One region of the Kosakonia cowanii JCM 10956 genome, then DNA from elsewhere that is predicted to be linked to it. Evidence: predicted binding sites of a transcription regulator. Region 1 holds the regulator's gene; each other region holds the start of a gene.
The links. Region 1 encodes PurR, which represses purine synthesis genes. Its sites were predicted from a motif close to CANGCAAACGTTTGCNTG; they were not measured.

Region 1 (5,519 bases):
GCGAACTGGAGAGCGGCGATCTGGTCTTCTTCCGCACTCAGGGTCGCGGCACCGCCGATCACGTTGGCGTCTATGTCGGCAACGGCAAATTTATCCAGTCACCGCGCAGCGGCCAGGATATTCAGGTCACTTCATTAAGCGAAGATTACTGGCAGCGCCACTATGTTGGTGCACGCCGCGTAGTGACACCGAAAACCATTCGCTAACTCCCTCTCCCACCTGCCGCTCGCGCGGCAGGTGTTACTTCGCCTTACTCCGCCGCCGCACAGACGCGCGACGCTGAATTACGCCCGGAGAAGAGCACCAGCAGCAGCCCCAGCCCGGCAATAATCGCCCCCATCACCGGAACAAAACTGTAGCCGAGACCGCCGGAGATCACCGCACCACCTGCCGCCGCGCCAAGGGCATTACCCAGGTTAAATGCACCAATATTGACCGATGACGACAGCCCCGGTGCTTCATGGGCAACACGCATCACGCGCATCTGCAACGGCGGCACCACCGCGAATGTTGCAGCGCCCCACACCACCATCGCGATCGCCGCACCAATCTCACTGCGCGCCAGCAGCGGGATCGCCAGCATGATAACAATCAGCAGCAGTAAAAAGCCTTTCAGGGTGCCGGTTACCGAGCGGTCCGCCAGTTTCCCACCCAGATAATTGCCAATCGAGAAACCCACGCCAATCAGCACCAGCATGGCGGTGACAAACACCGGCGTGGCGTCAGTCAGTGTGCGCAACACCGGTGAGATGTAGGTATAGAGAGTGAACATTGCACCGGCACCGAGCACGGTAGTCAGCAGCGCCGTCAGCACCTGCGGGCGCATCAGTACCGCGAGCTCGTTGCGCACGTTGGGTCGCGCGCCCACGCCGCCTTTCGGTAATGAGAAGAAGAGCGAGACCATGGAGATCACCCCAAGCCCGGCGGTTGCCATAAACGACATGCGCCAGCCGATCGTCTCCCCAAGCCAGGTGGCGGCAGGCACACCGCCGATATTGGCGATAGTCAGCCCCATAAACATCGTCGCCACCGCGCTGGCCTGCTTCTCTTTCGCGACAACGCTCGCGGCTACCACCGAGCCAAGGCCGAAGAAGGCGCCGTGGTTAAGGCTGGTGATGATACGGGCGATCATCAGGGTGGCGTAATCCGGCGCAATAGCAGAGAGCACATTGCCGACGGTGAAGATCGCCATTAAGAAAATCAGCGCGTTACGACGGCCGCGATGGGAAAGCAGCAGCGTCATCAGCGGCGCGCCCACCATAACGCCGATGGCATAGGCGCTGATCAGCATCCCCGCCGCCGGAATCGAGACCCCAACACCCTGCGCAATCACCGGCAGTAACCCCATCGGGGAGAACTCGGTGGTACCAATCCCAAAGGCGCCTATCGCCAGGGCAAGCAGGGGGAAATTTATTTTCATCTTTTGACTCCGAAATGGACATGCCGACCCTCTACCGGGTCGCGAAAGGCAAAAGTATGACAGGTGTCACAAAAAACAGAAGTGAGCGTACGGAGAAAAGTTTATTGCGCAACGGGTAACAATGGGGACGCAAGAACCGAGGGAGAAGGCTCTCCCTCGCATCAGATCAATGCAGTGCAGCGGTCAGCGCGCCGAAAACGATCAGGCTCAGAACGATGACGGTAGTGAAGAGTGAATACTTAAGATCGGTGCTCATCAATTTTTCTCCATTTAATTTCCCCACAAAAAGTGAGCCTGCGCATTTTTGCACAAAATATGGGAAAAATCTTGCGTGATTTGCCAGCAGAACGGTTTTAATACTTCCCCTTTTGCTCAAGATCAGACAAAATTCGACGCTAAATTTATTAGCGTACCGGCCATTGACTCCCCTCCTGACGTCCAGTGTCGTTTTCCCGGCGTACCGCACTCACTTTGATGAGTTCAGGGTGTTTAAAGGCAAACGTTTACCTACCGAATTATCAGGAGCTTACGATATGGTCTGGAGTAATATCTGATGGCAACGATTAAAGATGTCGCGAAACGAGCAAACGTTTCCACTACAACCGTATCACATGTAATTAACAAAACCCGTTTCGTCGCCGAAGAGACGCGCAACGCTGTCTGGGCGGCGATCAAAGAGCTGCACTATTCGCCAAGCGCCGTTGCGCGCAGCCTGAAAGTGAATCACACCAAATCGATTGGTCTGCTGGCGACCAGCAGTGAAGCGGCCTACTTCGCCGAGATCATCGAAGCGGTTGAGAAGAAGTGTTTCCAGAAGGGTTACACCCTGATCCTCGGCAACGCCTGGAACAGCCAGGAGAAGCAGCGCGCCTATCTGTCGATGATGGCGCAAAAGCGTGTCGATGGCCTGCTGGTGATGTGCTCTGAGTACCCGGAAACCGTGCTCACCATGCTAGAAGAGTATCGCCATATTCCGATGGTGGTGATGGACTGGGGCGAATCGAAGGCAGACTTCACCGATTCAGTGATCGATAACGCCTTCCAGGGCGGCTATATGGCCGGTCGTTACCTGATCGAGCGCGGCCATCGCGACATCGGCGTGATCCCGGGTCCGCTGGAGCGCAACACCGGCGCAGGCCGTCTGGCTGGCTTTATGAAGGCGATGAACGAAGCGATGATCAACGTGCCGGAAAACTGGATTGTACAGGGCGACTTTGAGCCGGAGTCCGGCTACCGGGCCATGCAGCAGATCCTCGGCCAGTCCTCGCGCCCCACCGCAGTCTTCTGCGGCGGCGACATTATGGCGATGGGCGCCCTCTGCGCTGCCGATGAGATGGGGCTGCGCGTGCCGCAGGATATCTCCGTTATCGGCTATGACAACGTGCGCAACTCGCGCTTCTTTACCCCCGCGTTGACGACGATCCATCAGCCGAAGGACTCGCTGGGCGAAACGGCATTCACCATGCTGCTCGATCGCATTGTGAATAAGCGTGAACAGTCGCAGTCGATTGAAGTGCATCCGCGCCTGGTTGAGCGCCGCTCGGTGGCCGATGGCCCCTTCCGCGATTACCGCCGTTAATCCCCTCCCGCGGGAGCCTTACTCCGGCTCCCGCAGCCACTCCTTATTCAACGTTTCACTGTCGCCCAGATAATCGAGCAGCCAGTTCAGCGCAGGCGACGCCTCGTTTTGTTGCCATGTCAGGCAGCAGGCGGCATCCGGGAACGGGTTTTCCAGTTCAAGCGCCACCCAGTCACCGCTATCAAGCCACGGTCGGGCAAAATGGGCTGGCACCATCCCCACACAGAGCCCCGCTGACAGGCACGCTTCCGACGAGGCCCAGTCGGGCACCATCACCCGTTTCTGGTTATCCAGCAGCCAGGTAATGCGCTTCGGCAACGAGCGGGAGGTATCCTCCTGAATCAGCGACGGCCAGTTGCGCAACGTCTCATCGCTTAACGGACCGTTGAGTTGTGCCAGCGGATGTTGACGCGAGACGACACACTTCCAGCTTAAAGTGCCCATATCGCGAAAGGCATAGCGCCCCCCGACGGGAATGGCCTGCGTGGCACCGATCGCCAGTTCAACACGGCCATCGGCGAGCGCATCCCAGACGCCGTTGAACACCTCCTGGTAGACCACCAGTTCAACATCGCTGAAGTGACGGTAGAAATCGACAATCATCTGCCGCGTGCGGGCGCGTTTTACAATGTTATCGACGGCAATCGGCAACTGGCCGCGCCAGCCGTTGGCGATCTGCTGACACTGCTGGCGGGTGATCAGCATTTTTTTGATAACAGACCGCCCCTCCTTTAAAAACCAGACGCCGGCGGGGGTTAATTCCACATCGCGGTGGCGGCGCACGAACAGCGGCACCGCCAGCCACTCCTCCAGCTGGCGTACGGTGTAGCTCACCGCAGAAGGCACGCGGTGCAACTCCTGCGCCGCGCCGCTAAAGCTGCCATTCCGCGCTACGGCATCCACCACTTCAAGGGAGTATTCTGACCACATATTCTGCCTGCAAAATTTTTGAAACCAATGTGCAAATATTAGCGTTTCACAACCAGGAAAGCACTCCTTACACTTCCCCACCCTGATTACCTGCAATTAAAGAGAAATGAGAATGCAACCTGGCAAAGGATTTTTAGTCTGGCTCGCGGGCTTAAGCGTGCTGGGCTTTTTAGCCACCGACATGTACCTGCCCGCTTTCAGCGCGATTCAGCAAGATTTAAACACCTCTCCCGCCGTGATCAGCGCCTCGCTGAGCCTTTTCCTGGCCGGGTTCGCGGTGGCGCAGCTGCTGTGGGGACCGCTGTCGGATCGTTATGGTCGCAAACCAATTCTGCTGATTGGTCTCTCTATTTTCGCCCTGGGCTGCCTTGGCACCCTCTGGGTGCGCGATGCTACCTGGCTACTGGTGCTGCGTTTTGTGCAGGCCGTCGGCGTCTGCGCCGCCACCGTTAGCTGGCAGGCGCTGGTGACAGATCACTACCCGGCGCACCGCGTTAACCGTATTTTCGCCACCATTATGCCGCTGGTCGGCTTAACCCCGGCGCTGGCCCCACTGCTCGGCGCCTGGCTGCTGGCCCATATTGAATGGCAGGCGATTTTCGCCACCCTGCTGGCCATCACCGTGGTGTTGATGATCCCGGTTTTCCGCCTCAAATCGCCGGTAAAAGAGGTGGCGCATGACCAGCAGGCACTCACCTTTCTCGATCTGCTGCGCGCCCGCGATTATCGCGGCAATGTGATGATCTACGCCGCCTGCTCCGCCAGCTTCTTTGCCTGGCTTACCGGCTCGCCGTTTATCCTGCATGAGATGGGCTATGGCCCGTCGGTAATTGGCCTGAGCTATGTGCCACAAACCTTCGCTTTCCTGATTGGTGGTTACGGCTGCCGCGCAGCGCTGCAAAAATGGCAGGGTTCGCGCATGTTGCCGTGGTTACTGAGCGGCTTTGCTCTGAGCGTGCTGGCGACCTGGGCAGTTGGCTTTATTCCCGGCGTCTCGCTCACTGCGCTGCTGATCCCCTTCTGCCTGATGGCGATGGCAAATGGCGCGATCTACCCTATCGTGGTGGCGCGGGCGCTGCGTCCCTTCCCGCAGGCGACGGGCCGCGCGGCGGCGTTGCAGAATACCCTGCAACTGGGGCTCTGCTTCTTCGCAAGCCTCGTTGTTTCGTGGCTGATCATTACCCCGCTGCTGACCACCACCAGCGTGATGCTTGCCATGGTGCTGCTCGCGGCACTCGGTTATGGCATTCAGCATCGCGCAGACGAAGAGCAGGATGAGGTGCGTGAGCCCTCCTCCGCGCGCGGGTAGTTGCTGACGGGACTGTCGCTAATGGCGTAATTAGCACGCTATTAGCGACAAGTTGAATCACCTGATATTGAGGCCTATACTGATTCTCGGCTATCTCATAAATACGATAAATATTATGCAGTAACGGGCACCGGAGCGTGCTCGTTTCCCCAAGGAGGGCCTTTTCTGGCAAGGGTCTCTCCCTTCCTCTGTTCTACGTCTGATATCAGCCTTACGGTGCAAACCGTGAGATTTCTCACAAATTCTGCCAGCGTCTACGCTTGTAGAGTTCTGATCACTAT
Region 2 (5,519 bases), 380 kb from region 1:
GCGCGCCGTGGTCGGTGCCAAGATAGTGACCATCACCGTGGGTCGGTAAAAACCAGAACAGATTCAGACTCATGATTTCGCTCCTTCTTGGGTCGGCTGCCAGATGCGGCTACGGATATCGACTTTTTTCGGTACCAGATGGTTTTCATAGAAAAGGTCGGCGGTCTGCTGCTGTAGTGCAGCCGTTGCCTCATTTACCGGGGTGATTTTGGTTGGCGGACGGTGATCGAAATAGGTGGCGATCACCGGTTGCGGCAGCCCCATGCTTTTGGCAAACAGAGCGATACTTTCGTCGCGCTGACTAATCGTTAAAGCATCCGCTGCGCTGAAGGTATCCAGTACGCCCTGAATAAAGGCGCCATTCTTCTCGGCATAGGGGCGCGCGGCTAAGTAAAATGAACCGGTCTGCTTGAGGGTGGTGCCATCCTTCAGTACCCGCACGCCGCCTTGTAACAGGGCGGCAGAGTAGTAGGGATCCCAGATAGCCCAGGCGTCGACATTGTGTTGCTGGAATGCGGCACGCGCGTCTGCCGGGCTGAGGAACACCGGCTGAATATCGCTGAATTTAAGTCCGGCCTGTTGCAGCGCCCGCAACAGCAAGTTATGGGAGCTGGAGCCCTTCTGGAACGCGACTTTATGGCCCTTCAAATCCGCTACGCTTTTGATTGGGCTATCTTCAGCCACGAGGATCACTTCCGCTTTCGGTTTTGGCGGCTCGACGCCGACATAGACCAGATCTGCGCCCGCAGCTTGGGCGAAAATCGGCGGGATATCGCCGGTGCTGCCAAGATCGATACTGCCGACATTCAGCGCTTCAAGCATTTGCGGCCCGGCCGGGAACTCAATCCAGGAAATTTTGGTATGCGGATAGCGTTTCTCCAGCAGGCCGTGGCTTTTCGCCAGCACCATGCTGACGCTTCCTTTTTGATAGCCAATGCGCAAAGCCTCCGGTGCCGGCTCGGCGGCCTGCGCCCAGGCGGAGAGGGTGAGCAGCCCGCCAAGCAGCAGCCCGGTGGCGGAAAATGAGAGGCAGTTAAACATGAGCAACTCCTTGCGGGGCGTGGAAATCCGGGGCTTTAATATCGCGGCGATGGAGCGCCTGCCAGAAGGTCTCCAGCGCGCTATCCAGTCGGCCTTGCAGATTGGGCGTCAGGCTCGGTTTATGTTGATAATCGAGCACCTGACTGTCGTCGGCGAAGACACCGTGGAGGATCTCCTGTGCTTTGAGGGCACTCAGCACCGGTTTCAGGGCGTAATCAACCGCCAGCAGATGCGCTACCGTGCCGCCCGTTGCCAGCGGCAATACCACTTTGTCTGCCAGCGCGCGTTCGGGAAGCAGGTCGAGCAGGGTTTTTAGGGCGCCGGAATAGGCTGCTTTATAGACCGGGGTGGCGACAATCAGCCCCTCAGCCATGCTGAGTTGCTCGATAAAGGTTTGCAGCGCCGGGCTGTCGAAGCGGGCATAGAGCAGGTCTTCAGGATCAAAATTGTGCAGATGCCAGTGGTTAACCTCAACGCCCTGCGCAGAAAGCCTATCGCGGGCATACTCCAGAAGCGCGCTGGAGCGCGAGGGAAAGCGGGGACTGCCGGCCAGGGTGACAACGCGCATGCTTACTCCTTATAACCAAATGTTTGCTTATAGATAACATTGATAACAATTTCAGGCAGTGTGACAGAGGCGGTTTATTCCCCTAAATGATTTATTCGGGGAAAAGTTGCTGAAATTTGCATAAAGAGAGGGCCTGAGAGGAAAACGATTGCGCGGAATAGGCTTTTTTTGCCACAGGTCAATTCCCTTTCGCTGCGCTTTCACTGATAATACGCCCCCGGTTTGCACACCGGGAATCCAGGAGAGTTCATGTACTACCCCTTCGTTCGTAAAGCCCTTTTCCAGTTCGATCCAGAACGCGCTCATGAATTAACGTTCCAGCAGCTGCGCCGCGTTACCGGCACGCCGCTCGAAGCGCTTGTCCGCCAGCGTGTACCGGCAAAACCGGTGCAGTGCATGGGACTGACCTTTAAAAATCCGCTCGGTCTGGCCGCAGGTCTGGATAAAAACGGTGAGTGCATTGATGCGCTGGGCGCGATGGGGTTTGGCTCAATCGAGATTGGCACCGTGACGCCGCGCCCGCAGCCGGGAAATGATAAGCCTAGGATCTTCCGCCTGGTGGAAGCTGAAGGGCTGATTAACCGCATGGGCTTTAACAATCTTGGCGTCGACAATCTGGTCGAGAATGTCAAAAAGGCGCATTTTGACGGCGTACTCGGTATTAATATTGGCAAAAATAAAGATACGCCGGTTGAACAGGGAAAAGATGACTACTTGATCTGCATGGAGAAAATTTACCCCTATGCCGGTTATATCGCCATCAATATCTCTTCGCCAAACACCCCAGGTTTGCGCACCTTGCAATATGGCGAAGCGCTGGATGATTTACTCAGCGCCATTAAAATTAAGCAGAATGATCTGCAAGCTCGCCACCATAAATATGTTCCGGTGGCGGTGAAAATTGCGCCCGATCTTTCTGAAGAAGAGCTAATCCAGGTCGCTGATAGTTTAGTTCGCCACAATATTGATGGCGTTATTGCCACCAATACCACCCTCGACCGGGCATTGGTTCAGGGAATGAAGCACTGTGATGAAACCGGTGGTTTAAGTGGACGTCCCCTGCAATTAAAAAGTACGCAAATTATCCGACGTCTGTCACAAGAATTATCTGGGCGTTTACCGATTATTGGCGTCGGCGGAATCGACTCGGTGATTGCCGCACGCGAGAAGATGGAAGCGGGCGCTTCGCTGGTGCAAATTTATTCTGGTTTTATTTTTAAAGGCCCACCGCTGGTAAAAGAGATCGTCACCTACCTCTGATCTTTTTCCCCTCCTGCGTAACCAGGGCTTTATTTCCGGCCCTGGTTGTTTTATATTCCGTCACTGTTGCTAATTTAAACATTTCAGTCTTCAATTATTAAGTTAATAAGCGAGGCGGCACAACGGATGAAAAAACAACAGGATGTTTAGGGGGAAAGGGGGAAACAATGCGAATTAAACCTGACGATAATTGGCGCTGGTATTTTGATGAAGAGCACGATCGTATGATGCTCGATTTAGCCAATGGTATGTTATTTCGCTCCCGATTCGCCCGTAAAATGCTGACGCCTGATGCCTTTTCCCCGTCTGGTTTTTGTGTTGATGACGCTGCGCTTTATTTCTCCTTCGATGAAAAATGCCGCGATTTAGAATTATCTAATGAGCAACGCGCCGAGCTGGTGCTCAATGCGCTGGTGGCAATCCGCTTTCTTAAACCGCAAATGCCGAAAAGCTGGCACTTTTTGAGCCACAACTCCCCGTGGACGCCCGCCACTGGCGATGGTGCCTGCGTCTGGTTAAGCGATACGCAAGAGTGCGTGAATTTGCTGGTGGTCGAGCCTGGAGAGAACGCGACGCTCTGCCTGCTGGCGCAGCCCGGCGTGGTGGTTGCCGGGCGCACGATGCAACTGGGCGATGCGATAAAGATCATGAACGATCGCCTGAAGCCGCAGCTTAATGCCGCGAGCCTCGCTTTCGAGCAGGCGGTTTAAGGTTCCAGCCGCAGCGACGTTTTCGGTACACAGCTGCAACTGAGGATAGTGTCATCCTCACCCAGCGCTGACTGTTTCAGCGCACTCACTTCCCCTTCGACTAAACGTATCCGGCAACAGCCGCAGATGCCTGCGCGACATGAGTAGGGCACGCGGATCCCCTGGTTTTCCAGCTGCTCCAGCAGCACCTGCTGGTTATTACCGCGAAAGGTCTGACCCTGCCACTCAATATCCACCGTGCCTGCGGGTTGCGCCTGCGGTTCAAGTGATTCAACGACCGCACCCGCGCCATACACTTTCGCCGGGCCGGTGGCCAGTACCGCAACCTCATCGCCGGTGCGAATTACGCCGCTGTTGCGGGCAATTAAATTCTGACCGAAGTCGACGTCGCCATTATCCTGCGCCGTGCGGAACTTTTGCAGTGTGGCGAGCGGCTCACCGGTAGGGTGTTTCTGACCGCGCTCGGGGCTGACGGTGGTAAAGATGCAGCGGCTGCACGGTTTAACCACGTCAAACACCACGTCGCCAATGCGCACCACTTTCCAGCTATCCTCCTCCCACGCCTGCGCCCCGGTCACCACCAGATTGGGGCGAAACTGCTCCATCTGTACGCTGGCAGGGCAACGTTGTTGCAGATCGCGCAACGAGGCTTCATTGGTTAACAGATAGGGAAAGCCATCGGCAAAGGAGAGGGGAACCTCTTCGTGGCGCTTAACGCGGCGGGTCGGATTTGTGCCCACCCAGCGCAGCTGCACCTCGCGGTCGAAAAAGCCGCTCAGCCACTGGTTGATGGCCGCAGGGGCAATCAGCGCCGTAAAGTGGTTGCCCCACACCTCGGTAGGTGCGGCGTCGGGGGAAAAATCGGCAAAGCGGATCACCGCACTACTACCGTCGGGCGCGGTCAGATGCAGGCCATCCGTTAAAGGCGAGGGCAGAAAACGCACCATCTGCGGAAACTGACGCGCGGTAATAAAGGTGCCATCAGGCTGCGTGACCATAAAAACCCGGTCAAACGCGAGGCCGCTGGCATCGGCGAGGGCATGCGTCAGGCCAATACCGCGCATGGATTTCACCGGATGGATATAAAGACGTGAAAGGGTAGGCACGTCTTCCTCCCTGTTAGACGAAAATAAGCCCTCAACTTTATGACATGAGGGCGAGATTAGCTATAATGCGCAACAATTTTCGTAGAGTGTAAGTGACATTATGATTTCTCTGTTTGCCAGTACGGCCCGTGGGCTGGAAGAGCTGTTAAAAACTGAACTTGAAAAACTCGGCGCCGTGGAGTGCCGCGTCGTTCAGGGTGGTGTCCATTTTGAAGGCGACACGCGGCTCCTGTACCAAAGCCTGATGTGGAGCCGCCTGGCCTCGCGCATTATGATGCCGCTGGGAGAGTGCAAGGTTTACAGCGACCTTGATCTCTATCTCGGCGTGCAGGCGATCAACTGGACAGAGATTTTCAACCCGGGCGCAACCTTTGCCGTGCACTTCAGCGGGCTGAACGATGAGATCCGCAACAGCCAGTACGGCGCGCTGAAAGTGAAAGATGCGATTGTCGACAGCTTTACGCGTAAAAACCTGCCGCGCCCGAACGTCGAACGTGAAATGCCGGATCTGCGCATTAACGTTTGGCTCAACCATGAAACGGCGCAAATCTCGCTCGATCTGAGCGGCGAAGGTCTGCACCTGCGCGGCTACCGCGATCGTACCGGCATCGCGCCGATCAAAGAGAACCTGGCCGCAGCAATTGTGATGCGCTCCGGCTGGCAGCCGGGCACGCCGCTGCTCGATCCGATGTGCGGCTCCGGCACGCTGCTGATTGAAGCTGCCATGGCGGCAACCGATCGCGCGCCTGGCCTGCACCGTGGCCACTGGGGTTTTAGCGGCTGGGCGCAGCATGATGATGCCATCTGGGGTGAAGTGAAAGCCGATGCGCAAAA
Region 3 (5,519 bases), 1.6 Mb from region 1:
TATTTCCGGGCAGTTTAACGCTGAGCTGGAAAGTATTCGCACTCAGGTCATGACGATGGGTGGAATGGTAGAGCAGCAGCTCTCGGATGCGATCACCGCGATGCATAACCAGGACAGCGAGCTGGCAAAGCGCGTTGTTGAAGGGGATAAGCAGGTCAATATGATGGAAGTCGCCATCGATGAGGCCTGCGTGCGCATTATCGCCAAGCGTCAGCCGACGGCGAGCGATTTACGCCTGGTGATGGCGATCATCAAAACCATCGCCGAGCTGGAGCGTATTGGCGACGTGGCGGATAAAATCTGCCGCACGGCGCTGGAGAAGTTCTCCCAGCAGCACCAGCCGCTGCTCGTCAGCCTTGAGTCGTTAGGACGCCATACCGTGCAGATGCTGCACGACGTGCTGGACGCCTTTGCGCGCATGGACATTGACGAAGCGGTGCGAGTCTATCGCGAAGATAAGAAGGTGGATCAGGAGTATGAAGGCATTGTGCGCCAGCTGATGACCTACATGATGGAAGACTCCCGCACCATTCCGAGCGTGTTGACCGCCCTCTTCTGCGCCCGCTCTATCGAACGTATCGGCGATCGCTGCCAGAACATCTGCGAGTACATCTTCTACTTCGTTAAAGGCCAGGATTTCCGCCACGTTGGCGGCGACGAGCTGGACAAGCTGCTCGCCGGAAAAGATCCGAAAGAGTAAGCGCAATAAAAACCCCCTCGTGATGAGGGGGTTTTGCTTCACGCTGACTTACTGAGTAGCTGACCGGCAAGCGTTGCGATCTCATCGCATTGCCACAGCTTCTCCCGCCAGCGGTGCGGGATCCCCTCCACGCCGTACCAGGCACCAGCGAGCTGCCCGGCAATCGCCGCTGTGGTATCCGCATCATCGCCAAGGTTGGTCGCCAGCAGGATCGTCTCTTCGAAACTCTCCCCGTGAGCGAAGCACCAAAGTGCCGCCTCCAGGCTTTGCACGCAGTAACCGGTGCCGAACACCTCCGCACGCGATTTCTGCCGGTAATGCCCTTCGGCGATCTGGCGCAGATTAGCCTGTTCCGGCAGCTGCGCAATATCTGTCAGCGTGTCGGATTTACTCTTGCCCTGTAGCGCATTGATAAGCATCTGCGCGAAGAGACGACAGCTGGCCAGCGCTTCTGGCGCGGCGTGCGTCGTCCGCGATGACGCTTCGGCATACTCCAGCGCCTTTGGTACATCCGGATAGTACCAGAGCACCACCGGCGCCAGCCGCATCAATGAACCGTTGCCCGCCGTGCGCGGATCGCTCGAGCCGGCAAAGGGCTCGCCGTCGTGCGCAAAGCGCTGCAGCGCGGATGAGACAGTCATGCCGATATCAAAACAGGTCCCCGTGGAGCTTAAATAGCCCCACTTCCACCAGTTCAGATAGCGGTTCATCTGATCGGTCGCATCAAACCCTTTACAGGCGATCAGGCTGTGCGCGAGGCAGAGCGCCATTGAGGTGTCGTCCGTCCACTGCCCGGCTTTTAAATGAAACGGGCCGCCGCCGACCATATCGGTGACCGGGGTAAAGCTCTCTCTGGGACTGAACTCTACCGTTGTGCCAACCGCATCTCCGGCCGCAAGGCCGAGAAGGCACCCCTGATAACGCGCAAGTAAATCCGACATCTTTTATTCCTTATTTCGGGCAAGTCGTCAGGAGAAATCTGCCCACAGACGCAGCTTCCCGCAGTGGAGGCAACGGAAGAGGTAGCCCTGACAGTCGCCGCCGTCGCGCAGATACTCCTTTAGTTTGTTGATATCCATACCAAAGGCCCGGCAATCGGCGTCCAGATCGGCAAACTGATCCAGCCTGTCGGCTATCTCTTTCCAGCCAACGTAACCGATAAAGGCGCAGAAATCATTGCAGTGCGCCAGCCAGTGCTCTTGCTGCCAGCCGCAATAGCCGGGTGTGCGTTGCGTCAACTCAGCAACGGTATCTTCCGGCCACGAACTGCTAAAGCCGGTAAATTCGCCCTCATCATCAAACTCCCCTTCGACACCTTCAAGGCTGCAATCATCCTGAAATGTGCCGTTGAATTTCTCTGCTGCTGAGCCATCGGCAATGCACCACGGGCAGAGCGTATCGACATCTTCCGCAGTAAAGAACGGGTTGGTGTAGTAGACGTCTGTTGGCTGTGAGCAACAGGCGCAGGTCACGGTTTTGCCTTCAGAGAAGACGCCCGTTTCCAGGGGCTGTGGATGGTATTTGAATACCGGGAGAGGGCGATTATTCTGGTCCATAAAAACATCCTGTTTTGTAGGTAAGTTAGCGCGTAACAGACCACCCGCGAGCGCGCCACAATGCTGGCAGCTGTGCTAAGTCAGTAAATGTCGTCACTTTTGGGTGATCGATAGGTACGTTATGCGGGTCGGCGCAGAAGTAAAAGACTTCCATCCCTGCCGCAATGCCAGATTGCGCTCCGGCGGCGGAATCATCCACCAGAATGCACTTCTCCGGCGAGACATCGAGTACCTCTGCTGCATGGTACATTAACGCTGGATCGGGCTTCCAGCGCTGGATGTCATAGCCACTGAACAGTTTTTCCGGAAAGTGGTGCAACATCCCAAGTTTACCTAATGAGTGTTGCATTTTGCTCACTGGCCCGTTAGAGACCACGCACATGGGAACGCTAACGGCATCAAGCAGTGCGCTGGCACCCGGAATCACCTCTAGCTCGCTGTCGAACAGCCGCGCTACTTCGGCGCGATAAACCGGCTCAAGCAGCGCTTTATCCAGCGCTTTACCGTGCTCTTCGCCGATAACATCAATAATTTCATACAGTTTCATACCTTTGAAACGCTTAAAGACCTCTTCGAGATCCAGCGTAATGCCAACGGTTTGAAACATATGGACGTATGCGCGGGAACAGATTACTTCGCTATCGACCAGGGTGCCGTCACAGTCGAAAAAGATCGCTTCAATGTGGGACATGCCATTTCCTGTGATTACAAGTTTAACGATTACTTAACGCAGATTGCGGGACGCAATCGTTGCCGTATAAGCAAATTCAATGAAAAAAAGTGCGTGATAACCGTCAATACTGCCTCATTTTGGTATAGGATAGCGACGAATTTTCCCTCCTATTCCGGAAATTGATAATGAGCCAACAACAGACTTCCCAGGCCTCTCGCCCGGGGTTGCTTGACCGCGTGTTCAAACTGCGTGACCACGGCACAACGGCACGCACCGAAGTGATCGCCGGCTTCACGACGTTTTTAACGATGGTCTACATCGTTTTCGTTAACCCGCAAATTTTAGGCGTCGCCGGAATGGATACCAGCGCAGTATTTGTCACCACCTGTCTGATTGCTGCGTTCGGCAGCATCCTGATGGGTCTGGTGGCTAACCTGCCGGTCGCGTTGGCTCCGGCAATGGGATTGAACGCCTTCTTCGCCTTTGTGGTGGTTGGCGCGATGGGGCTCTCCTGGCAGGTCGGCATGGGCGCGATCTTCTGGGGGGCGGTCGGTCTGCTGTTGCTGACCATTTTCCGCGTACGTTACTGGATGATTGCCAATATCCCGATGAGCCTGCGTGTCGGCATCACCAGCGGGATCGGCCTGTTTATCGGCATGATGGGCCTGAAGAATGCGGGTGTGATTGTCGCCAACAAAGAGACGCTGGTCAGCATCGGTAATCTGACGTCGCACAGCGTGCTGCTGGGCGTGCTTGGTTTCTTTATCATCGCTATTCTGGCCTCGCGCAATATTCACGCCGCGGTGCTGGTCTCAATCGTTGTGACCACGCTTTTAGGCTGGCTGCTGGGCGATGTGCAGTACCACGGCATTGTTTCTAAGCCGCCAAGCGTGATGTCGGTGGTGGGCAATGTCGATCTCGCCGGCTCCTTTAACCTCGGTCTTGCGGGCGTGATCTTCTCATTTATGCTGGTGAACCTGTTCGACTCCTCCGGGACGCTGATCGGTGTGACCGACAAAGCCGGGCTGGTGGATGAGAAGGGCAAATTCCCGCGCATGAAGCAGGCGCTCTACGTTGACAGTATCTCCTCTGTCACCGGCTCCTTCTTCGGTACCTCGTCGGTTACCGCCTACATTGAATCCTCTTCGGGTGTCTCCGTTGGTGGGCGTACCGGCCTGACGGCGGTAGTCGTAGGTTTGCTGTTCCTGCTGGTGATCTTCCTCTCGCCGCTGGCGGGAATGGTGCCGGGTTACGCGGCCGCGGGCGCGCTGATTTACGTCGGGGTGCTGATGACCTCAAGCCTGGCGCGTGTGAAGTGGGATGATCTCACCGAAGCGGTACCGGCGTTTATTACCGCCGTGATGATGCCGTTCAGCTTCTCCATCACCGAGGGGATCGCACTTGGCTTTATCTCCTACTGCGTGATGAAAATCGGTACCGGTCGTCTGCGTGAGCTTAGCCCGTGCGTGGTGATCGTGGCGCTGCTGTTCCTGCTGAAAATCGTCTTTATCGACGCGCATTAATCCCTTCTCCCTCTCCCACGTCGGGGGAGGGAAAGTCTTATCCCAACACTTATTCAGATCAACGCTTTTTCGGCGGGCAGGCTGGTGAAACGCATCAGGCGGGAAGCCGGATCGTTGGCGCGGGTCAGCACATCAGTCAGGTAGTGCCACCCTCTCTGGCTATCGAACTCCCAGATGCGCAGGCTCTCAATCGCAGGCGCGACCGCAACTGACCAAATCAGCACATCTTCGGCATCGCACATCACTTCTACCTGCGCATGCCGCGTGACGCGAAGCCGCCCTGAGCCGGGCAGCAGCTGGAGCTGCATCGGGTCGTCCTGCATCTGGTGAATCAGCTTCATCACGCTCTGGCGCAGCGTTAACAGCTGCGTTTGCGCTTCACTGGCATCGTTCTGGTTGTTTATCCACAGCTGCTCATTGTTGCTGAAGGTGTGTTTATGCCCGTGCGGACTGTGGAAGCTGCGCGTCGCGCGCTGTAGCTCCATATCAAGTCCGCACTCACCTTCGGTAGTGATGGCAACGCCAACCAAATTCCCGGCGTAGGCCAGGGAAAAGCTCGGCAAGCTGCTGTCGGCAAAGCGCGGTCGTCCGCTCTCCTCAACCACCATCTCCGGCAATTCGCTGATGCCATAAAGCATAAACATCATCTCTGCGAGCAGCGCCCGGGAAGCGATATAACGGGAGCGGCGATGTTCCGGAAGCTGAGCTGCGGCATCAAGGCATGCCTGAGGGAGCCGGGTCGAGACAAGATGGCCTTCTGAAAGGATCCCTCTTGCAAAGTGTGTCGCCATTTTTCGCTCCGTGATAATGGGCTGCGTGAATCAAATCGACAATCGACATTATCGCCTGTGATGAATAGGTTTTAATGCTAAAAGTCCCATCTGAAAAGTCCTAAGGAGTGATATTTACACTTTCTTTCGTCAATGGGGAGCACTTTCAGAAAAAGTGATGAAATGATGGCTAACGAGCGCTAAAACGCCCGCCAGCCGTGGGATGAGGGATTATTTACCAATACAGAAACTTGAGAAAATCCTGCCCAGCAGGTCATCAGAAGTAAATTCGCCGGT

Region 2: a site for PurR is predicted at 1,747-1,764, ahead of pyrD (quinone-dependent dihydroorotate dehydrogenase). Genes of this name have one in related genera too.
Region 3: a site for PurR is predicted at 2,997-3,014, ahead of BWI95_RS07935 (NCS2 family permease). Genes of this name have one in related genera too.

The regions. Positions count from the first base shown of each region.
Region 1 covers NZ_CP019445.1:3,262,985-3,268,503, reverse strand. The annotation lists gene BWI95_RS15405 (C40 family peptidase) at 1-206, shown strand, start outside; gene BWI95_RS15400 (MFS transporter) at 251-1,420, opposite strand; gene cydH (cytochrome bd-I oxidase subunit CydH) at 1,587-1,676, opposite strand; gene purR (HTH-type transcriptional repressor PurR) at 1,974-2,999, shown strand; partial or broken gene punR (DNA-binding transcriptional activator PunR) at 2,996-3,929, opposite strand; gene punC (purine nucleoside transporter PunC) at 4,042-5,238, shown strand.
Region 2 covers NZ_CP019445.1:2,887,936-2,893,454, forward strand. The annotation lists gene ssuD (FMNH2-dependent alkanesulfonate monooxygenase) at 1-73, opposite strand, end outside; gene BWI95_RS13560 (sulfonate ABC transporter substrate-binding protein) at 70-1,041, opposite strand; gene ssuE (NADPH-dependent FMN reductase) at 1,034-1,609, opposite strand; gene pyrD (quinone-dependent dihydroorotate dehydrogenase) at 1,859-2,869, shown strand; gene zapC (cell division protein ZapC) at 3,037-3,579, shown strand; gene BWI95_RS13580 (YcbX family protein) at 3,576-4,685, opposite strand; gene rlmKL (bifunctional 23S rRNA (guanine(2069)-N(7))-methyltransferase RlmK/23S rRNA (guanine(2445)-N(2))-methyltransferase RlmL) at 4,786-5,519, shown strand, end outside.
Region 3 covers NZ_CP019445.1:1,711,562-1,717,080, forward strand. The annotation lists gene phoU (phosphate signaling complex protein PhoU) at 1-700, shown strand, start outside; gene BWI95_RS07920 (ADP-ribosylglycohydrolase family protein) at 739-1,641, opposite strand; gene cbrC (PF03691 family colicin E2 tolerance protein CbrC) at 1,669-2,256, opposite strand; gene yieH (6-phosphogluconate phosphatase) at 2,282-2,947, opposite strand; gene BWI95_RS07935 (NCS2 family permease) at 3,115-4,452, shown strand; gene BWI95_RS07940 (4'-phosphopantetheinyl transferase family protein) at 4,506-5,243, opposite strand; gene mnmE (tRNA uridine-5-carboxymethylaminomethyl(34) synthesis GTPase MnmE) at 5,454-5,519, opposite strand, start outside.